3 regions of the Kribbella sp. NPDC000426 genome follow, and region 1 is predicted to be linked to each of the others. Evidence: riboswitches for the same ligand, from Rfam matches in the RefSeq annotation. Region 1 holds a riboswitch; each other region holds the start of a gene.
The links. Region 1 has a riboswitch for ZMP and ZTP ahead of ABT313_RS20330 (bifunctional 5,10-methylenetetrahydrofolate dehydrogenase/5,10-methenyltetrahydrofolate cyclohydrolase). Riboswitches for the same ligand answer to the same signal wherever they lie in the genome.
Positions count from the first base shown of each region.

Region 1 (7,342 bases):
CTCGGCGCCGCGGCGGGCCATCCGGGCCTCCTGGTCGGCGGTCAGCAGCACCTTCAGCTCGGCGTCCGTCGCGACCACGGTGGCGATGTCGCGGCCCTCGACCACGATCCCGCCGCTCGGCTGCGCGTCGTCGATGATCGCCCGCTGCCGGCGGATCAGCTCCTTGCGCACGTCCAGGTTGGTGGCGATCTTCGAGACCACCTCGCTGATCCGCGGCTCCCGGATCGCGGCGGTGACATCGGTCCCGTCGGCGATCACGAACTGGTGGCCGGGGTCGGTGCTGATCTCCAGGCGCAGCTCCCGGGCCCGCTGCGCGACCGCGGCGGTGTCGTCCAGATCCAGCCCGTGCTCGACCGCGGACCAGGTCACCGCCCGGTACGTCGCCCCGGTGTCGAGGAACCGCAGTCCGAGCCGGGTGGCCACTCCGCGGGCGGTGCTCGATTTACCGGAGCCGCTCGGGCCGTCCACAGCGATGATCATGCCCCGAAGATTACCCGCGCACGGGGACAGAATTAGCGGTGGACCACCCAGCCGCGGTCGGTCAGTACGTCGACCAGCTGGTCCACGGAGGCCGGTTTGACGGCGAGTTCGACCTCACCGACCGGGCGGCCGGGGCTGTGGTCGATGCGCAGGTCCTCGACGTTGGCGCCGGACTCGGCGGCGTCGGCGAACAGCCTGGCCAGCTGACCGGGGCGGTCGGGGATCGTCACCAGGACCGTGACCAGGTCGATGTGCGGCGTACCGTGCTTGCCGGGCACGCGGACCGCGCCGGAGACACCCTGGCCGAGGATCGCGGTCAGCTCCTCGCCGGCCTCTTCCTTGCCCAAGGCAACGAGGAGGCGGTCGAGCTCGCCGCGGATCTGCTCCAGCAGGCCGGTCAGCGCACCCGAGTTCGCGGACACGATCTGGGTCCAGAGCGTGGGGTCGCCGGCCGCGATCCGGGTGACGTCACGAACGCCCTGACCGGACAGCTCGAGGTGTGACGACGGCGCATCGGCCAGCGTCCCGGCAGCCAGCGCAGACATCAGGTGCGGCAGGTGCGACACCCGGGCGACGCCCAGGTCGTGGTCCTCGACCGACATCTCGACGGTACGAGCGCCGGCCGCCTCGGCAAGCCGGCGTACCAGGTCGACGGCGTCGGGATTGCTCGTGTCGTGCGGCGTGATCGCCCAGGTGGCGCCGTCGAACAGGTCCGCACGTCCGGCGAGCGGACCGTTCCGCTCGGAGCCGGCCATCGGGTGACTGCCGACGTACCGGCTGAGGTCGCCGGTGAGCCGGCGGGCGTCGGCGAGCGGCTTGGACTTCACGCTGGCCGCATCCGTCACGACCGCATCGGTCTGCTCAAGCTGCTCGGCCACCACCGCGCCGACGTGGTCCGGCGGTACGGCGACCACGACCAGCTGCGGCTCGATCTGGACCAGGCGCGAGCCCGCACCGATCCGCTCGGCCATCAGGGCGTTGTCCGGGTTCCCGTCGACGAGCTCCACAACCACACCGAGCCGGGCGAGCGCCAGGCCGATCGACGTACCGATCAGGCCGGTGCCGACGATGCGGACCGGGCCGCGGAGCTCGCTCACCGGGCGCTCACTGGGCGCCGGTCAGATCTGGGCGGAGCGCGGTCGCGCCGTGCAGGTAGACGTGCTGGATCTTGTCCCGGGAGCGCGACGACTCGGTGTGCACCATCAACCGGACCACCCGCGGCAGCGCGTGCGGCACCGGGATCTCCTGCATGCACATCAGCGGTACGTCGGTCAGCCCGATCTGCCGCCCGGCGACGGCCGGGAACTCCGAGCGCAGGTCCGACGTGACGGTGAACAGGATGCTGATCAGATCCTCGTTCTCCAGATCGTTCGCCTCCAGGACCGCCTTCACCAGCTCCGCGGACCGCTCGAGCAGGTGCTCGCGCTCGTCCACGTCCAGCTGGGTGGCACCCCGGATCGCCCGTACCGCCACTTGCTCGCCTCCTCGATGATTCGTTGTCCCAACCCTAGGCCAGGGTAGTCAAGGAGTGGACAGCCGTCTCGGATGCTGCTCGGTCGTCAGCTCTCCAGCAACCGCCGGGCGAGCGGGAGCAACCCGGCCGCCCGGACCTGCGCGAGCGGATCCGACAGCTGGCGACGGCGCCGGAACACTCCTGGCGGGTCGCCGTACGCCTGGGAGAACCGGCGCGAGAAGTGGTACGGGTTGCTGTAACCGCAGCCGGAAGCGATCTCCCCGATCGTCGCGTTCGTGCGCTGGAGTGCCGTGGCGGCGCGCGCCAGCCGGACCAGATCCAGCGCGTACGCCGGTCCGCACCCGTACCGCTCCCGGAAGAGCCTGTGCAGGTGTCCGGCGGACAGGTTTGCCGCGGCGGCCAATTCCTGTACCGGGACGATGCGCGGGCCGGTGGCCCACACGGTCGCGACATGGTCGACGACGCGCTGGACGGCCGCCGGCATCTCCGCACGTGGCGGGCCGGTCGGATCGCCGACGAAGACCTCCAGCATCGTCGCCACGAGCCGATCGCTCAGGCCTCGCACCGGCGCGGCCGCAGTCGCGAGCTCCAGCGTGTAGGCGCACAACTCCGCGAGCAGACCGGGTTCGGACATGGCCCGCACAGGCGGCCAGTCCGCGGGATCGCCGAGCTCGCCGAAGTCCTCGATCTGGAAATGCACGTACGCATGCCGCGACCCGCGATCACAGTCCCAGATATAGGCGTCCCGGTTGCCGCGCTTCGCGAGCGCCACCGTTCCGGGCCGCAGCTCGTGCTCGACCGTCGTCTGCAGCACCCCGACGTCGTCGTACACCTCGGTCCGCCAGAGCGCGGAGCCGTGGAGGATCCAGAGGAGTTCGAAGTTCGGCAGCCAGCGCGGTCCGTACGTCGCTCCGGGGGCGTAGTCCGCGAGCTGCACCAGCGAGTTCACGCTGATCACCGGCGGTCGCGATGTCACGAACAGATAGTAAAGCGCTTGTTCGTGACATTGGCCGGTCCTGCGTGCTCTGCGACGGTTGCTGGATGCACTTCACCGAGATCACCGATGAGCTGGTCGAGGCCTTCGACCGGGACGGCTTCGTCGTCCTCGATCAGGCCATCTCGCGCGACGAGGTGACCGAGCTGCACACCGCGGCCGAGCAGCTGTGCCGCACCGTCGGCCGCGCTCCGGCGACCGAGCCCGCTGAGGATGTACTGCGCAGGCACCTGTGCATTCACCATCCGCACAAGGCATCCGACGCTGCCCGGGCGGCACTGCATGCGCCGCGCGTGGTCGAGACCCTGACCGCTGTGATCGGGCCCAACGTCAAGGCGATGCAGTCGATGTTGTTCATCAAGCCCGAAGGCAAGCCCGGGCAGGCCTGGCATCAGGACGAGTTCTTCATCCCGACCAGGGACCGCTCGCTGACCGCCGCGTGGATCGCGCTCGACGACGCCACCGTGGAGAACGGCTGCCTGTGGGTGCTGCCGGGCTCGCACCGCCGTGGTGTCCTCTATCCCGATCGCGAGCAGGACGACCTCCGCTTCGACTGTACGGTCGAAGCGTTCGACTTCCCGTACTCCGACGACGACGCCGTCCCGGTCGAAGTACCGGCCGGATCGGCAGTGATCTTCAACGGGTACCTACTGCACCGATCACTGCCGAACACCGGCCGGCACGGGCTCCGCCGGGCGCTCGCGAACCACTACATGAGCGCCGAGTCGCTGCTCCCCTGGCAGACCGTGCCGGCCGGCGTACACGTCGGCAAGCACGACTACCGCGACATCGTGATGGTCGCCGGGACCGATCCGTACGCCTACAAGGGCATCGACGACGTCGCCCGGCCGCACTCCCGCCCGGACAAGGACGGCGGCTGCGACCGCTAACCCAGCTGCGCCTCGGCGGCGTCGACCGTCTGCTCGAGCAGGAGCGCGATCGTCATCGGCCCGACGCCGCCCGGGACCGGCGTGATCAGGCGAGCCACCTCAGCCGCTTCCCCGAAGTGCACGTCGCCGACGTTGCCCTCGTTGTACCCGGCATCGACCACGACCGCGCCCGGCTTCAGCCAGTCACCGCGGACGAAGTTGGCCTTGCCGACCGCGGCGATCACCACGTCCGCGGTCCGGACCAGCTCGGGCAGGTCCCGGGTCCGCGAGTGCGCGTAGGTCACCGTCGCGTTCGATGCCAGCAGCAACATCCCGGCCGGCTTGCCGAGGATCGGGCTGCGGCCGATCACGACCGCGTGCGCGCCCTCGAGCGGTACGTCGTACGCCGCGAGCAGCCGCATGATCCCGCCGGGTGTGGCCGACCGGAACCCGGGATCACCGAAGGCCATCGCCGCGAACGACAGCATGGTCACACCGTCGACGTCCTTGCCGGGGTCGATCGCCTCGAACGCGGCCCGCTCGTCGATCTGCGCCGGCACCGGGTGCTGCAGCAGGATCCCGTGCACCTCCGGGTCCTCGGACAGCTTCCGGATCTCCGCGACCAGCTCGTCGGTGGTCGTGTCGGCCGACAGGACGACGCTCCGGGACGCGATCCCGGCCTTCTTCGACCGGTTCTGCTTCATCCGCACGTACGTCGCGGACGCCGGGTCGTCGCCCACGAGCACGGTCGCCAGGCACGGCTGCACGCCGTACCGTTCCTGCACCGCGGCAGCACGTTCCGCCGCCTTGGCCACCATCTCGGCGGCGAGGTCGGTCCCGATCATCAACTCGGCAGTCATCTGCGCACTCCTCGTCCTCAAAGGGTGCCCAGGCGCGCGGCGAAAGCCGGATGGCAGACCGTTCCCCGGTGGTCGTCCACCTCAGCGCCAGTCGCGGTCCGCCCTCAGGATACCGGCCCGCCCGCCTCGCGAACGAACCTGTCGGCCACCCCGTCGGCGATCCGGAGCGGCACCTTGCTGTGCGGCAGGCGGACATCGCGGATCTCGTTCGCCTGCGTGATCAGGTGCTCGATCTCGTCCCGGGCCGTCGCGACGTCCGACTCGTTGCCCTCCGCCTGCGCCTCGAACACGCGCAACGCCTGCCGCAGGGCTCCGCCCCAGTAGAACGAGGCGTCCAGCCAGGAGTCGGTCTCGGCCTCGAACTCCGGGTCGATCACGCCGCTGCGGATCTGCGCAGACGCGTTCTCGATCGCTTCGAGGTACGGCTCCAGGTCGGCGATCGCGCCGGCCAGGTCGCCGCCGTCCCAGGTCGCCTTGAAGGCCGCGAGCTTCGAGGCCAGCACCGGCGCATTGGTCAGATGCAGCTTCCCGTCGTACGTCGTGAGGTCCGCGAACACCTCCAGCGCCGCAATCGTGGCCACGTCTCCCCCGGCACGCTCGGCGATCGCGCGACGCCAGGACGCGTCGGCGTCGTAAGTCGCGGGCTTCCAGCCGAACTCGGCGAACGAGTACAGGGCGAGCTTGCTGGCCGCGGCCTGGTTCATCGGGTTCGAGATCACGCCGACGACGTGCTCGGCGAGGCCGGGCTCGCGGCCCGTGTACGGCGCGAGCAGGATCCGGCCATGGGCATAGTCGTTGACCGGGTAGTTGTCCCAGATCAGGATGTCGTGCCCGAACACCGCCTTCGCCGCAGCTGCTTGTGCGGTCGTGATCCGCTCCGGGACGACCGCCGTACCGGTCCAGTGCACGATCACGGCCGGGTCGAGCCGCTCACGCAGCGCCTGCTTGTACGGCGTCTCCTCGACGTCGTAGTACTCGGTCGGGACCATCTGCAGCGGGGCAACATCCTGCTTGGTCGCGATCCATTCGCGCTGGACGCGGTTGCACAGGTCCGCCTGCGCCGCACCGGCCGCGCCGCCGCCCGTGCCGTACTTCGCGGCGTCCTCGTCGGAGTGCCACTTCTCGTACTCGATGTCGTCGAGCGGGACGTTGAACACCCGGACGCCGAGCGCGTACAGCGCCTCGAACTTCGCGATCAGCGCCTGGAAGTCCTCGTCGGAGGTGTACGCGATCGACAGACCGGGCGAGAGCGCGAAGGTGAGGTCGACCTTGTTGCGCCGGGCCCGCTCGATCAGCTCGCCGAGCTCGGCCAGCTTGTCGGCCGGGTACGGGTCGCGCCACTGCTCGCGGTGGTAGACGTCGTCCTTGGGCGCGTACTGATACGTGTTCATCTTGTGCGCGCCGAGGTAGTCCAGGTGGTCGAGGCGGTCCGCGTGCGACCACGGAGTGCCGTAGAAGCCTTCGATCGAGCCGCGGTACGGCAACGTCGGCCAGTCGCGGATCTCGACGCCGTCGAGATGGTTGCCCTGGACAAGCTGGTCGAGAGTCAGCGCCGCGTAGTACGTGCCGCGGGTGTCGACGCCGTCGAGGACGACGCGGTGGTCGCCGACGGCAACGACGTACCCCTCGGCCGGCAGACCGGCGGCGGGCTCGACATCGAGAGCGGTGCCGCCGATGTGGACCGTCACCACGGCCTCGCCGTCGACGATCGTGGTCACGCCGGCCCGGGTCAGGGTTTCGCGGACGATCCGTTCGGCGTCAGGGTCCGTGGTCGGGCCGTGGACCACGCCGACCGTGTCACCGAGGTCGAACCCGTCCGGGCGAGTGCTGGTCTGCTGAGGCTCAGGGGTCACAGCCCCTATCCACTCAGCGCGCAGGCCTGCTCGTCAAGACGCGCGGGTGAGCTTCAGGACCGGGATCGTGCGGATGCCGGCCGTGCGGATCTCGTACTCTCCGAAGCCCGGGTAGCGCCGCGCTTGCTCGGCGTAGATCCGGTTGCGCTCGTCGCCGGTCAGCTCGCCCACAGTCACCTTGTACGTCTCGGTGCCGACCTCGACAACGCTCTCGCCGGCGGCGACCAGGTTGCGGTACCAGTCCGGGTTCGTGGGAGCGCCGCCCTTGCTGGCGAACACGTAGATGACGGCCGGGTCGTTCTCGTCGGCCAGGTACATCGTCGGGGCGATGTACTCCTCGCCGCTCCGGCGGCCGCGGTGGTGCAACAGCACCATCGGCGCGCCTTCGAAGTTGCCGCCGACCCTGCCGTCATTGTCCCGGAACTCGGTGATGATGTCCGCGTTGCTCATATCGGGTACCTCCGCAGTTGGCTCAAAGAAGTCCTGCGTGGTCCAACGCGAGATAGGCCGCATCGATTCCGGTCATCGCACCCGGAGTACGCAGTTCGGCACGGAACGCGTCGACGCTCAGCTCGACCGGGACGCAGTCCTCGGCCTCGTCGAGCTGTTGTTTGCCGTCCGGGCGGCAGCCGCGCGCGATCGCGACGTACTTGCGGAACGTCGAGGACGCGCCGGACCACTGCCAGCCGACGACGTCGAGCGTCTCGCAGGTGTAGCCGGTCTCCTCCTCGAGCTCCCGGGCGCCGGCGACGGCCACCTCCTCGCCGGGCTCCACCAAGCCGCCCGGCAGGTTCGTGACGACGGCGTCCGGG
Region 1 is NZ_JBEPDK010000004.1:234,613-241,954, reverse strand. It holds gene cmk ((d)CMP kinase) at 1-480, opposite strand, end outside; gene ABT313_RS20350 (prephenate dehydrogenase) at 513-1,577, opposite strand; gene aroH (chorismate mutase) at 1,585-1,953, opposite strand; gene ABT313_RS20340 (helix-turn-helix domain-containing protein) at 2,040-2,930, opposite strand; gene ABT313_RS20335 (phytanoyl-CoA dioxygenase family protein) at 2,996-3,838, shown strand; gene ABT313_RS20330 (bifunctional 5,10-methylenetetrahydrofolate dehydrogenase/5,10-methenyltetrahydrofolate cyclohydrolase) at 3,835-4,677, opposite strand; ZMP/ZTP riboswitch at 4,697-4,782, opposite strand; gene ABT313_RS20325 (glycoside hydrolase family 84 protein) at 4,782-6,530, opposite strand; gene ABT313_RS20320 (nitroreductase family deazaflavin-dependent oxidoreductase) at 6,564-6,980, opposite strand; gene ABT313_RS20315 (NUDIX hydrolase) at 7,003-7,342, opposite strand, start outside.

Region 2 (7,342 bases), 590 kb from region 1:
GTCGCGACAGCGCCCAGGGGGTGCGTCATGTCTCGCACTCTTGATCTCGTCGGTGAGGCTGTCCGCGGTCTGCGGGCCCGGCCGCTACGCAGTGCCTTGTGCGCCGGTGGCATCGCTCTCGGTATGGCGGCGATGGTCGCCGTTGTGGCGATCCCCGCAACGACTCGGCAGGCTTTGCTCAACCAGCTCGGTCAGGACGGGAACCTGCTGACAGTCAGCTCGGGTAACACCATCGACAACCAGCCGGCGCCGCTGCCCTCCCAGTCGCCTGCGATGCTCCGGCGCATCCCGGGTGTGCAGCAGCTGTCACCTGTCGCGTATCAGTCCGGCTGGATCGCCCGGCGTACCCCATTCGTACCGGTGGCCGACACGAACGGGCTTGCGGTGATCGCCGTCTCGGCGGACCTGACCGCCACCCTCGACCTGCACGTGACGCATGGCGCCTTCCTCGACGCGGCCACCAGCCGCTACCCGGCCGTCGTACTCGGCTCCGGCGCGGCCCGAGCGCTCGGAATGAGCACGGCCGGACCGAACCGGCTGGTCACGCTGAGTACGGCGGATGGGCGCCGTACTGTCGTCGCGACCGTTCTCGGCATCCTGGCCGACGCACCGCTCGCGCCGGAACTCGACAGCGCCGTGCTGATCGGTGACCGCGCCGCACACACCAGGCTCGACGCTGGCGGCGGCCCGAGCCGCATCTACCTGCGTGCCGATCCGGACAAGGTCGGGCCGGTGCATGCGCTGCTCGCGGCGACCACCTCGCCCGAGGACCCCGGTGCCGTGCAGGTCGGCCGCCCGTCCGACCTCCTGGCCGCTCGCCTCACGGCACAGAACGCCTTGAACGATCTCGCCTTCGGTCTCGGCGCGGTGGCTCTACTCGTCGGTGGTGTCGGGGTGGCGAACGCCATGGTGGTGTCGGTGCTCGAGCGGCGATCGGAGATCGGTCTGCGCCGCGCGCTGGGCGCCGGCCGGGGCTTCGTAGGCGGTCTGATCCTGATCGAGTCCACGCTGCTCTGCCTGTCCGGAGCACTGGCAGGAGGCATCGCCGGGCTGGCGGTCACGTGGGTCGCCGCGATGAGCCAGGCCGTCGCCGTACAGGTCCCGCTGCTGCCAGTGGGACTCGGACTGGCAGCCTCTGTGCTGGTCGGGCTGATCGCAGGCCTGTACCCGGCGCTGCGAGCGGCCCAACTGGCTCCGGCGGCGGCTCTGCGGATCGCAGGTTGACCCGTGTACCGCGCACACCAGGGGTGCCCGCACACGCTAGGGTGAGGGCGTCGCGACTGGCGCGCTGAAGGTGGAGAACCACCGGGGAGCGAAACCCGTCGGCACCGTGCGCCTGGGTGCCTTCGACCCACTGCAACCGCAGGAGAGACAACGATGACTCAACCCTTCGATGCGGCCGCGGCGTCGGCCGCGTACAACAACGCGCTGCAGGTGATTGCCGCGGTCGAACCGACGATCGCCGGCGCGATCAAGGCCGAGCTGGCCGACCAGCGGTCCTCGCTGAAGCTGATCGCGAGCGAGAACTACGCCTCCCCCGCCACGCTCCTCACGATGGGCAACTGGCTCTCGGACAAGTACGCCGAGGGCACGATCGGGCACCGCTTCTACGCCGGCTGCCAGAACGTCGACACGGTCGAGCAGACCGCCGCGGACCACGCGCGGGCGCTGTTCGACGCGCCGCACGCGTACGTCCAGCCGCACTCCGGCATCGACGCGAACCTGGTCGCCTTCTGGGCGATCCTCGCGCAGCGGATCGAGTCCCCGGCGCTCGCCGAGGCCGGCGCGAAGCACGTCAACGACCTGTCCGAGGACGACTGGACCAAGCTCCGCAAGGCGCTCGGCGACCAGAAGATGCTCGGTATGTCGCTGGACGCCGGCGGTCACCTGACCCACGGCTTCCGGCCGAACATTTCCGGCAAGATGTTCAACCAGCATTCCTACGGCACCGACCCGGAGACCGGCCTGCTCGACTACGACGAGGTCGCCCGCAAGGCGCGTGAGTTCAAGCCGCTGATCCTGATCGCCGGCTACTCGGCGTACCCGCGCAAGGTGAACTTCGCCAAGATGCGCGAGATCGCCGACGAGGTCGGCGCGACGCTGATGGTCGACATGGCGCACTTCGCCGGCCTGGTCGCGGGCAAGGTCTTCACCGGCGACTTCGATCCGGTCCCGCACGCCCACGTCACCACGACCACGACCCACAAGTCGCTGCGCGGTCCGCGCGGCGGCATGGTGCTGTGCCAGCCGGAGTACGCCGAGTCCGTCGACCGCGGCTGCCCGATGGTGCTGGGCGGGCCGCTCAGCCAGACGATGGCCGCGAAGGCCGTCGCGCTGGCCGAGGCACGTCAGCCGTCGTTCCAGGAGTACGCGCAGGCGGTCGCGGACAACGCCGTCGTCCTGGCCGAGGGCCTGATGAAGCGCGGCGTGAAGCTCGTGACGGACGGCACCGAGAACCACCTGGTGCTGCTCGACGTCTCGTCGTACGGCATCACCGGCCGGCAGGCCGAGTCCGCGCTGCTCGACGCGGGCATCGTCACCAACCGCAACGCCGTACCGCGCGACCCGAACGGCGCCTGGTACACCTCGGGCGTCCGGATCGGTACGCCGGCCCTCACCACGCGCGGGTTCGGCGCCGACGAGTTCGACCGGGTCGCCGAGCTGATCGTGGACGTGCTGTCCGCGACCACCCCGACGACCACGTCCGCGGGCGCCCCCTCGAAGGCGAAGTACGTCCTCGCCGACGGCGTCGCCGACAAGACCCGCGCCGCCTCGGCCGAGATCCTCGACAAGCACCCGCTGTACCCGGGCCTCGAGCTCAACTGATCACCGGCTGCCCGTCCTCCCGGGGGCGGGCAGCCTGCTTCTTCGGCATCAGTACTGCGGCGAGCACGGCACCGGCGATCGCGATGCCGGTCGACACCCACATCGTGGTGTTCAGGCTGGTCATGAAGGCGTCGCGGACGTTGGCGAGCAGGTCCGGGGAGCCGGCCTGGGCGGCGACGGCGAGTCCGCCGCCCAGGCTCTTCTCGGCCGCTTCAGCGACCTGCGCGGGCAGGCCGGTGGTGTCGATGTTGTGGCGGTAGACGGAGTTGAGAACGGTCCCGAGTACGGCGACGCCGACCGTGCCGCCGACCTGACGGAACGCCTGCAGCAGTCCTGATCCCGTCCCGGCCCGCTCCGGATCGAGTACGCCGAGCGCCGCGTTCATTGCCTGCGGCATCGAACACCCGAGCCCGAAGCCGACCACCACGAACCAGATCGCCGTGTACCCGTACCCGGTGCCGAGATCGGTGAAGGCGCCGAGCGCGAACCCGGCCGCCATCACCACGAACCCGGTCATCACCACCAGCCGGGTGCCGACCTTCGACTCGACCGGAGACGCCAGCTTCGCGCCGATCGTCATCCCGCCGATGAACGGCAGCAGCTTCAGTCCGGTGTGCAACGCATCCGATCCGTTGATGCCCTGGAAGTACTGCGGCATCGTGAACAGCAACCCGAAGATCGCGAACACCGACACCGTCAGCAGTACGGCGCCGCCGGTGAACACCCGCTCGCCGAACAGCCGGAGCTCGATCAACGGCTCACGGTTACGCCGCTGCCAGACGAGGAACCCGGCGATCAGTACGACGGCCAGCCCGAGGAACACGATCGTGACGGCGTCGGACCAGGACGATTCGCCGGCTTTGGTCACGCCGTACACGAGGGCCGCGAGACCGGTGCTCGACAGCACGATGCCGAGCCAGTCGATCGCCGGCCGGTTCGAGCTGCGTGTCTCCGGGACGAGCAGCGTGACCGCGAGCGCCGCGACGAAGGCGATCGGCACGTTCATCAGGAAGATCCACTGCCAGCCGGCGTGATCGAGCAGCAGGCCGCCGACGATCGGGCCGAGCGGCATACCGATGCTGTTGGCAACGACGAAGAACCCGATCGCCTTCTTCCGGTCCTCCTCGGTGCGGAACAGCACGGTGATCAGCGACAGCGCGACCGGGACGATCATCGCCGCCCCGATCCCGAGGAACGCGCGGGCCGCGATCAGCTGGCCGGCCGAGTCGGACAGCGCACAGGCCAGCGACGCCAGGCCGAACAAGGTGAGCGCGATCGCGATGATCTTGCGCCGCCCGTACCGGTCACCGAGCAGACCGGCCGGCAGCAGGAGCGCCGCGAGGACGAGGTTGTAGCTGTTCGCCATCCATTGCAGCTGGCTGGTCGACGCGTCCAGGTCCTTCGCGAGCGTCGGCAGCGCGACATTGAGCACGGTCGTGTCGAGGCCGAGCACGAGGACGGCGAGACACAAAGCGATGAGTACGCCGAAGCGGCGGCCGCCGGTAAGCGTCGGCGCCCCGGTGTCGATGGTCGAGGTCATGGATTCAAATTATCAGAATTTTGTGATAGTTGCGATAGATCAGATTACTGTAAGCTTCAACCATGGCGGAGGAACCGAGCCCGGAGGCCGTGAGTCAGTTCGTCGAGCGGTTCGCGGGCGTGCTGGCGAACAGCGGCGTACCGACGATGTCGGCCCGGGTGATGGGCGCGATGCTGGTCAGTCCGACCGGCACGATGACGGCGGCCGAGCTGGCCGAGTCGTTGAAGATCAGCCAGCCGGCGGTGTCCGGCGCCGTCCGGCAGTTGTTGCAGGTGTCGTTCATCTCGCGCGAGCGGCTGCCCGGGTCGCGCAAGGACCATTACCGGATCCGGGAGGATGTCTTCGCCGCGATCCTCGAGCGCCGCAACCTCGCACTGAGCGAATGGGAGGCGACCAGCCGCTCCGGCGCCGGCCTCTTCCCCGCCGACTCCCCTGTCGCCCGCCGACTGACCGAGGCCGCGGACTTCTTCGCGTTCATCCACACCGACATGGAACAGATGATCAAGAACTGGCGCGCGGACCATCCCGGATGAGCCGGCACCTCGTCGGTACCGCGTGGCTGGACAGCGACGAGCGAACCCGCTGGGAGACGCGCATCATGCGCCGCCGCGTCCCGCTGTACCGGGTGGGAATCGCCGCGCTACGTGCACTCAACACACTGACCGGCGGCGCGGACCGCCCGTCGCTGAAGGTCACCCAGTGGGGGCGGATCGGGCCGCACGGCGAGACGTTCGTGATGGACAAGCTCGAGACGATGACCGGGCGGACCGATCATCCCGTCACGTCACGGTCCGAACTGCGGGCGCGGACCTCGTTCGCAGCCAGGCTGGCGCGGGCGATCTCGGCGGACGAGTGGCCGCAGATCATCGCGGAGTACGAACGACGCCGGCGGGGCGAGCGTCCGCAGTACCGGTACGTCGGGCATCGGCCGCTCAACGCCGAGTCGCACGCGCTGATGGACGAAGCGTGGGTGCGGGGTGAGCTGCCGACGGATCAGTTCCGGGCCTGGAACGTGCTGAAGTTCGAGGACGAGGGCGCCTTCTACAGCGAGTTCTTCACCGACGGAGATGCGCGGGGGTACGCCGATGGCGAGACGAACGCCGGCTTCCGGCTGGGCCGGATCATGTTCGACGTCAGCTGGCGCGAGAAGGCGTCGCTCGCCGGCGAGCAACACGTCCTCCGCCGCAGCCGAATCCTCCGCGCGAAGGAGCTCGTCAAGTTCTTCCGCACCGAGCTCAACGAGGCCCTGCGGCCACCGGCCCCGGCCGCCGCGCCGACGACCGCCGTACGCGAGGAGGTCTATACGCCGCCGGTCGTCGCCGCGATGTCCGACTTCACCAAGCCGGAGCCGCTGCGCTCCCCGACAGCCCGCGGCGAAACCAGGCCGGACCGCAAGCAGGCCTCGGCTGTCGACCTCGCCAGCACCGTGGCGAAGGCGCTCTCGCCGCCAGGTGCCGACGTCTCGGCGAAGGCTCACCCGCTGGTCAGCGGACCGGCGGCAGAGGCAGGTCGACCAGAAGTAGGCGAGCCACCGCGAGTGCAACCTCGTCCGCCCCGTGCGGCGCAACAACCTGCGCGCCCACCGGTAGTCCCTCCGACCTTCCGACCGGGACACTCACCGCGGGATGGCCGGTCACGTTGAACACCCAGCACGGATCGCCGGTCACGATGCTCTCCTCGTGCTGATCGTAGCCGTGGGCAACAGTCAGCGTTGTCGGCGTGACCAGCGCATCCACCTCGCTGAACAGATCGGCGAGCGCCGTGTTGTTGAAGTCCCGCACCGCTCGCGCCCGCCGCGCCGCCGCCTCCTCCGCCCCACGACCGTTGTCGAGATCGGACAACGCCGCCCACGCCTCCTCAGTCGGCGCCAACTCCAACGGCACGTCGACGACCTCCACTGCAGCCGCCGCCAGCCGCTGCCGCACGACCCGATCGACCGCCCCCTCAGCCGGACACACCCCGAGCGTCGACCGATAAGCCACCCGCCAGCGTCTTTGTGCGCCCACCAACCACAACGCGCGGTCAGTTGTGGTTGACGGGTGCTCAAAGTCATCGAGGCCGTGCGGCGGCCACGGTGGGAGGGCCGTGGGGTCCAGGCGGTGGGGTCCGCTGGCGATGCTGGTGGCGAGGACGACGTCGTCGAGGTCGGCGCCGATCACGCCGGCCGTCGTAAGGCCCCCGAGTGGACGTCCGCCGGGGCGCGGGATCCGGCCGTAGGTGCCCTTGAAGCCGATGACGCCGGAGAACGAGGCCGGGATGCGGAGCGAACCACCGCTGTCGCCACCCGTTGCCAGGGGTACGACGCCCGCCGCGACAGCCGCCGCGCCGCCCGCGGTCGAGCCCCCGGGTGACCGCGAGAGGTCCCACGGATTGCGCGTGTAGTCGACGCCGTTCCAGCCGAAGGTCAAGGATTGAGCGCCGGGCCGGGCGCGGGTCGACCATCCGATCGGGACAGCCCCGGCGGCAACCAGTCGGGCGATGATCGGCGCGTCCGGCGGCGTACGCGACTTGATCAGGAACGGTACGCCGGCGAGCGGCCCGTCCGGCGGCAACCGCATCGCAGCCGCCCGCGCGCCGGCAGCATCCAGCTCGTCCAGGAAGTGCAGCACCGGATCCAGCCGCTCAGCCGCCGCGATGGCCTCGTCGACGACGTCCACCGCGCTCAGAGCCCTGGACCGAACTGCACGCGCGATCTCGACCGCGGTTCGCCGACGGGTCATTTGGCCAGGAGGGTGTACGCGAAGGGAAGACGCCGGTCCAGCCAGTCGACGGTGATGCGGATCGAGGAGTTCGAGATCATCACCAGTTCGTCGGCGGTGCGCCATTCGAGGGTGCGGGACCTGGCGGGCTGGTCGCCGCCTTCGTCGCCGATGCCGGTGAGGCCGTCGAGTACGCCGGCGATCAGGCGGGTCGCGGCCTTGGCGGCCAGGCGCCCGGGGCTGCCTGACAGCCATTCGGTGCGGCCGACGATCTCGG
Region 2 is NZ_JBEPDK010000004.1:827,758-835,099, forward strand. It holds gene ABT313_RS23245 (ABC transporter ATP-binding protein) at 1-44, shown strand, start outside; gene ABT313_RS23250 (ABC transporter permease) at 28-1,224, shown strand; ZMP/ZTP riboswitch at 1,267-1,349, shown strand; gene ABT313_RS23255 (glycine hydroxymethyltransferase) at 1,378-2,826, shown strand; gene ABT313_RS23260 (DHA2 family efflux MFS transporter permease subunit) at 2,819-4,366, opposite strand; gene ABT313_RS23265 (GbsR/MarR family transcriptional regulator) at 4,429-4,899, shown strand; gene ABT313_RS23270 (amidase) at 5,851-7,086, opposite strand; gene ABT313_RS23275 (hypothetical protein) at 7,083-7,342, opposite strand, start outside.
Region 2: it holds a riboswitch for ZMP and ZTP, as region 1 does, so the genes downstream of both, ABT313_RS23255 (glycine hydroxymethyltransferase) here and ABT313_RS20330 (bifunctional 5,10-methylenetetrahydrofolate dehydrogenase/5,10-methenyltetrahydrofolate cyclohydrolase) in region 1, are expected to answer to the same signal.

Region 3 (7,342 bases), on a different contig from region 1:
ATTCGCCAGATGGGGCCGGCGGCTGGGCCGTCGTCTGGGGGGTGCCTTGGGGAGGGGGCGCCCTGATGCATGCGTTTCTGGACCGGCTCGGCCGGGGAGCGGCACGTTTCCACTGGTTCGTGATCGCCGGCTGGCTGGTCGTGGTCGTGGGGTTGTTCGTCCTGCGGTCCGCGTTCGGCGGCACGTACGTCAACAACTACACGGTTCCGGGCAGTGAATCGTCCGCTGGTTTGAACATCCTGAACAAGGACTTCGCCACCGCCGGCGGCTACTCGGGCTCGATCGTGTTCCACGCCAAGTCCGGCACGGTCGCCGAGCACGCCGACGCGGTCAAGTCGTCGATGGAGGCCGTCGGCAAGCTGCCCGATGTCGTGTCCGCCGTCGATCCGCTGGCACAGAGCTCCCAGGGCTCCGCGAGTTCGCCGTCGCCGTACATCTCGAAGGACGGCAGCATCGTCAACGCGCCGGTCTCGTTCTCGGTCGTGCCGGCCTCGCTCGACAAGTCGTACGTCGACAAGCTGGACGCGGCCGTCCAGCCGGCCCGGGCGGCCGGGCTGCAGGTCGAGTACGGCGGCGGCACCGGGCAGATCGGGAAGCAGGCGAACGACGGCCCGTCGGAGGCGATCGGTCTCGCGCTCGCGCTGTTGCTGCTGTTCCTGATGTTCCGGTCGGTGGTCGCGTCCGGGCTGCCGTTGGTGGCTGCGGTCTTCAGCGTCGGCGGCGGGCTGGCGGTGCTCGGGCTGCTTGCCGCCGTCAAGGACTTCCCGGTCTCGGCACCGACGGTGGCGACCCTGCTCGGGCTGGGCGTCGCGATCGACTACGGCCTGTTCCTGGTCTCGCGGCACCGAGAACAGCTCGACGACGGCATGGGCGTCGTCGAGTCGGCGGGCCGGGCCGAGTCCACGTCGGGCGCTGCGATCTTGGTTGCCGGTGGCACCGTCGTGATCGCGATCCTCGGGTTGTACGTGTCCGGCGTACCGTTCGTCGGCGCGCTCGGTCTGTCGTCGGCGATCGTGGTTGCGGTGACGGTGCTGGCCGCGCTGACGCTGATTCCGGCGCTGCTCGGTCTGGCGAAGTTCACTGTGCTCAACCGCAAGGACCGCCATCACCTCGCCGAGGAGCGCGAGCTCGAGGCCGGGCTGGGCGACGACGCCGCGATCGCCGAGCACCGCGCGGAGGAACGCGAACGCCGCGACGCCAAGCACGAGCAGAGCGCGTTCGCGCGGTGGGGCCGCAAGGTGAGCGACCGGCCCTGGCCGTACGGCATCGCCGCGACCCTGGTGCTCCTCATCCTCGCGATCCCGCTGCTGTCGATGAACCTCGGCCAGCTCGACGCCGGCACCGACCCGGCCGGCGACTCCAGCCGGAAGGCGTACGACCTGGTCGCCACCGGGTTCGGACCGGGCGCCAACGGGCCGCTGACGGTCGTCGTACAGCTGCCGTCCTCGGGTGACAAGCAGACCTTGCTGAGCGGGCTCTCGGCCACGTTGCAGAAGACTCCCGGCGTGGCGGCGGTCCAGCCGCCGAACACGAACAGCGCGGGTACGACGGCCGTCATCAACGTCATCCCGACCACCTCACCGTCGTCGAAGGAGACCGAGGACCTGGTCAACCGGATCCGCGACGACGTGCTGTCCGGCCAGCAGGAACCGACGTACGTCGTCGGCACCACGGCCGGGTACGTCGACTTCACCGAGAAGGTCGGTAGCCGGATGCTGTGGCTGATCGGGGCTGTGGTCCTGCTCGCGTTCCTGCTGCTCACGGTCGCGTTCCGCTCGCTGCTGATCGGGGTGAAGGCGGCGGTGCTGAACCTGCTGTCGGTCGGAGCGGCGTACGGCGTGATCGTGGCGGTCTTCCAGTGGGGCTGGGGATCGTCGCTGGTCGGGATCGACGAGAACGTGCCGATCCCGTCGTTCGTGCCGATGCTGATGTTCGCGATCGTGTTCGGATTGTCGATGGACTACGAGGTGTTCCTGCTGTCCCGGGTGCACGAGGCGTGGATCGCGACGAAGGACAGTCATCGCGCGGTGGCGATCGGGATCGGCGCGACGGCCCGGGTGATCACCACCGCGGCCGCGATCATGATCGTGGTCTTCCTGAGCTTCGTGCTGGACGACGACCCGACGGTGAAGATGCTGGCCGTCGGGATGGCGGTCGCCGTGCTGATCGACGCCAGCGTGGTCCGGATGATCCTGGTGCCGTCGGTGATGACGCTGCTCGGCGACCGGGCCTGGTGGCTGCCGCGCTGGCTCGACCGGATCGTTCCCGACATCCAGCTCGAGGGCGGCCCGCCGCCCGCCCCGCAAGAACCGCCGGAGCCGGAACGCGAGAAGATCGACGTCACCGGCTGACAGCGGCTGACACCGGCTGACACCGCCGGAAAAGAAAAGACTGCAGTTTGCTGGTGGGTTTGGTTAGCGTCGGGCGTTATGAGCAACGTCCTCCTGCTGACCGGCCCGCCGGGCTCCGGCAAGACCACCGTCGCCCGGCTCGTGGCGACCGATGCGCCGCGGCCGACGGTCCATGTGACGACCGACGAGTTCTACCGCGCGATCCGCACCGGCTTCGTCGCACCCTGGCTGGCCGAGGCGCAGCACCAGAACGAAGTGGTCATGGACGTGATCGTCGCCGCCGTGGGTGCCTACGCCGACGGCGGGTACGACGTGGTGGTGGACGGCGTCATCGGCCCGTGGTTCCTCGCCCCGTTCCGCGCGGTCGCGGGGGACTGGCGGATGTCGTACGTCGTCCTGCGGCCGGATCTGCACACCACGCTGCGGCGAGGTCAGGCACGGGGCGGGGTGGAGCTGACGGATGTGGATGCGCTCACCGGTATGCACGGGGTGTTCGCGGACCTCGGCGAACTCGAGTCGCACGCGATCGACACCTCGACACTCGATCCCGCCGCCACGGCCGCCGCGGTCCGCAAAGCTGTTGCCTCAGGCGACTACCTGCTCAGTGCCTGAACAGGCGTACTCCGGTTGCCGACCAGGTGATCCCGAGGTCGGCGCAGGCGGCGGCGACCTCGGGTGAGCGGATCGAGCCGCCCGGCTCGGCGATGTGGGTGACGCCGTGGCGATGCGCCTCCTCGACGTTGTCGGTGAAGGGGAGCGCGCCGTCGGACACCATCGAGACACCGGTCAGCGGCTCGTCCGACCGGCGCGACCACCACAGCTGCGCCTTCGCGCCGGCCAGCCGCGTGCAGTCCACCCGGGACTGCTGCCCGGCGCCGATGCCGATCGCCATCCCGTCCTTCACCATCACGACGGTGTTGGATTGGGTGTACCGGGCAACGATCATCCCCAGTAGCAGGTCCTGGGCCGCGTCGTCCGGCACGGAGTCGTCCAGCAGCTCGCGCGTCAACGGCAGCGCGTCCCGCTCCTGCGTCAACCGCAGGCCGTAGATCTCGCGCACCTCCTCGGCCGGCGGCTCGAAGGCAGGATCCGCTTCCAGCACCAGGTACGTCCCGCGCTTCTTCGCGGCCAGGAGCTCGACCACGCCCTCGTCGTACCCGGGCGCGATGATCCCGTCCGACACGACCCGTTTCAACACCGCCGCCAGCTCCGCGTCGACCGGATGCGAGACCGCCACGAAATCGCCGTACGACGACTTCGGATCAGCGTCCCGCGCCCGCGTATAAGCCTCGACCACGCTCCCGCCGAGCGCCGCGCCGGCCGGCGACACATGCTTGTACGACGCAGCCGCCGGCACGCCGAACGTCGCCGCCGCCTTCCGCACCAGCTGCCAACCGGTCAGCGCATCCAGCACATTGATGTACGACGGCTCGCCCGCAACCACCGTGAACGGCGCCCGCTCGACCGGCGCCATCCGGGCCGCCTGGTGTGGATTCATCCCATAACGCACAAGGACCTCCGAGGTCAGTCGGAGGCGCCCAGGCGGACGACGCCTTACTCTTCGCTCCCCGGTGGTACCCCACCCTCGCCAGTCGCGGTACGGCTAGCTTAGTCCCGCCACGCGCCGGTCCAGTCGTACAGCGGGGCCGTGGTGGCGTACTCGCGCAGGTATGCGATGCGCCCCCGGTCGAGCCGCGCGATCGTCGCACCGTCGAACGCACCGGGATCGCCCTTCCACGTGCACTCGAAGTGCCACTCGGCGACCAGCACCTCACCGGTCGCGGCGCGCGACGTGATCTCCCACGTGTCGACGGTGCCGCCCGCACCGAACCAGGCGTCCATCCACTGCGCGACCCGCGGCTTACCGCGGTAGACCGGCCCGTAGCACTCGATCACGACGCAGTCGTCGGTCAGGGTGTCGAGCACGGCCGCGTTGTCGTGCCGTCGCCAGCCGTCGATGTAGGCCTCGAGTAAGTCCACTGGCTCAGCGTAGGTCGGTCACGGTTGGTGGCCCGGAAGTTTGGTGGCGTGGAAGACGAGGAGGCGGGACTCGTCGGTCACCGGTTCCTGGTGCCAGCCGCCGGACACGGTGATGTCTGTGAAGCCGGCCTCGGACAGGTCGGTGCTGATGGCTTCGGGGGAGCGGAAGTGGAGGGTGTTTCGGTAGACGGCGTCGTGGCCGTCGGGGAAGACGTTGTGGGCGTCGAACACGACCCGGCCGTCGGCGACTTCGAGCAGGTCGAGCCACTCGACGAGGTGCCCGACGGGTGTGTCGCGTTCGCCGTACGTCGACTCGCGGGTCCACTGCTCCCACGCGCGCGCCGCGGGGTTGCGGGACTCGAAGCTGATCACGCCGCCTGGGCTTAACGCGCCCGCGAGTGCTGTGAATACCTCGGCCTGGTTGCCGATGTGCATGATCGTGTTGCCGGTGCTGACAACGAGGTCGGCGTCGGCGGTCTGCTCGACGGCGCGGAAGTCCCCTTCGATCCAGGTGATCGCATCGGCGCCCGGCTGCCGGCGCGCGTACCCGAGCATCGTGGGGCTCGGGTCCACGCCGATCACCGCACGGCCGGGCGCGACGAGAGAGCGGGTGAGCAGGCCCGTGCCGCAACCGAAGTCCAGAACTTTGCGAGCACGGGCAGCCAGAGCACGGTAGTAGGCGTGGTCCGCACCGGCGGGGTTGTCGAGGTCGTACAACCCCACCAGTTCTTCGTCGCCGTACGGATCGTCGGTCACCCGCGGAATGCTAAAGACATTGCGGCCGGATCGCACTCGACTATTCCGCGGACACCCAGCCGTAGATGTTGCCGGGGCGGCCGGCGTTCTTCGCGTGTTTCGGGTCGAACGGGCCGAGCTTCTGGACCTGGTCGTGCGAGTTGCCTTCCACCGTGGTGATCTTGCCGTTGCCGGTAGCAACCACCACGCCGGTGTGCAGGCTGGTGCTCGTGTTCTGCGGGCCGGTGCCGTAGAGCACGATGTCGCCGGGCTTCATGCCGGTATTGCCGGAGTGGGCGCGGCCCTTCCGTTGGCCCCAGGTGTAGATATCACCGGTGAAGCCGTAGTTCGGGATGTCGCTCCCGGCCTTGCGCCAGGTCCAGGTGGCGAAGTGCGCGCACCAGGACTCGCAGGCGCCGTACGGATTGCAGTTGCTGCCGGGCGGCGTCTCGCCTTGCCCGACCTCGCCGTTGGCGGCGTTCACGATCTTCGTCCGGGTATCCGCCGCCGTGGCGGTCAGGGGCAGCGAACCCACCAGGGACAGCACAACCGCGGTCAGCAGGAGTCGCAATGTGGGGCGCATCAGCTTGCTCCGTTCGATGGTTGGGACACATTCCCCCAGGCGGCCAGCAACGTCAGTATGTAATTAACTAACAACACAATGCAATCACAGCGTTGTTAAGTTACGAAGGCATAGAGTGAGCCGCATGGTCGATGTGAAGCCCCGCAGCCGGACAGTGACCGACGGACTGGAGGCCACCGCCAGCCGCGGGATGCTCCGCGCGGTCGGGATGGGTGACGACGACTGGGCCAAGCCGCAGGTCGGGGTCGCCTCCAGCTGGAACGAGATCACCCCGTGCAACCTGTCCCTGGACCGGCTCGCCAAGGCCGTCAAGGAAGGCGTCCACGCGGCCGGCGGGTATCCGCTCGAGTTCGGCACGATCAGCGTCTCCGACGGCATCTCGATGGGCCACGTCGGTATGCACTACTCGCTGGTCAGCCGGGAGATCATCGCGGACTCGGTCGAGACCGTGATGGAGGCCGAGCGGCTCGACGGCTCGGTGCTGCTGGCCGGCTGCGACAAGTCGCTGCCCGGCATGCTGATGGCCGCCGCGCGCCTCGACCTGGCGAGCGTGTTCCTGTACGCCGGTTCGATCATGCCAGGCAAGCTCGGCGACAAGGACGTCACGATCATCGACGCGTTCGAGGCGGTCGGCGCCTGCGTTCGCGGCCTGATCACGCGCGACGAGGTCGACGCGGTCGAGCGTGCGATCTGCCCGGGCGAAGGCGCCTGTGGCGGCATGTACACCGCGAACACGATGGCCGCGTCCGCCGAAGCCCTCGGTATGTCGCTGCCGGGCTCAGCTGCTCCGCCGGCTGTCGACCGTCGTCGCGACGGGTATGCGCGCAAGTCCGGAGAGGCCGTTGTCGGCCTGCTGCGCAACGGCATCACCGCCCGCCAGATCCTCACCAAGGAAGCGTTCGAGAACGCGATCGCCGTGGTGATGGCTCTCGGCGGTTCGACCAACGCTGTCCTGCACCTGCTGGCCATCGCCCGGGAGGCGGAGGTCGAGCTGACGCTGGCCGACTTCAACCGGGTCGGCGCCAAGGTCCCGCACCTCGGCGACCTGAAGCCGTTCGGCAGGTACGTCATGACGGATGTGGACCGGGTGGGCGGGATCCCGGTCGTGATGCGGGCGCTGCTCGACGCCGGCCTGCTGCACGGCGACTGCCTGTCCGTGACCGGCAAGACGATGGCGGAGAACCTCGCCGACATCGCCCCGCCGGACATCGACGGCACGATCATCCGCGCGCTCGACAAGCCGATCCACCACACCGGCGGCATCACGATCCTGCACGGCTCACTCGCCCCCGAGGGCGCGGTCGTGAAGAGCGCCGGCTTCGACTCCGACGTGTTCGAAGGGACCGCCCGGGTCTTCGACGGCGAGCGCGCCGCGATGGACGCCGTACCGGATCTCAACCCCGGCGATGTCGTCGTGATCCGGTACGAAGGACCGAAGGGCGGCCCGGGGATGCGCGAGATGCTCGCGGTCACCGGCGCGATCAAGGGCGCGGGTCTCGGCAAGGACGTGCTGCTGCTCACCGACGGCCGCTTCTCCGGCGGTACGACGGGGCTCTGCGTCGGCCACGTCGCGCCCGAGGCCGTCGACGGCGGGCCGATCGCGTTCGTCCGCGACGGTGACCGGATCACCCTGGATGTCGCGAACCGCACCCTCGACCTGCACGTCGACGCCGCGGAACTCGAGCGCCGCAAG
Region 3 is NZ_JBEPDK010000006.1:249,301-256,642, reverse strand. It holds gene ABT313_RS29905 (MMPL family transporter) at 66-2,351, shown strand; gene ABT313_RS29900 (phosphotransferase-like protein) at 2,430-2,963, shown strand; gene ABT313_RS29895 (5-aminoimidazole-4-carboxamide ribonucleotide transformylase) at 2,953-3,879, opposite strand; ZMP/ZTP riboswitch at 3,881-3,957, opposite strand; gene ABT313_RS29890 (nuclear transport factor 2 family protein) at 3,960-4,331, opposite strand; gene ABT313_RS29885 (class I SAM-dependent methyltransferase) at 4,350-5,087, opposite strand; gene ABT313_RS29880 (CHAP domain-containing protein) at 5,128-5,649, opposite strand; gene ilvD (dihydroxy-acid dehydratase) at 5,774-7,342, shown strand, end outside.
Region 3: it holds a riboswitch for ZMP and ZTP, as region 1 does, so the genes downstream of both, ABT313_RS29895 (5-aminoimidazole-4-carboxamide ribonucleotide transformylase) here and ABT313_RS20330 (bifunctional 5,10-methylenetetrahydrofolate dehydrogenase/5,10-methenyltetrahydrofolate cyclohydrolase) in region 1, are expected to answer to the same signal.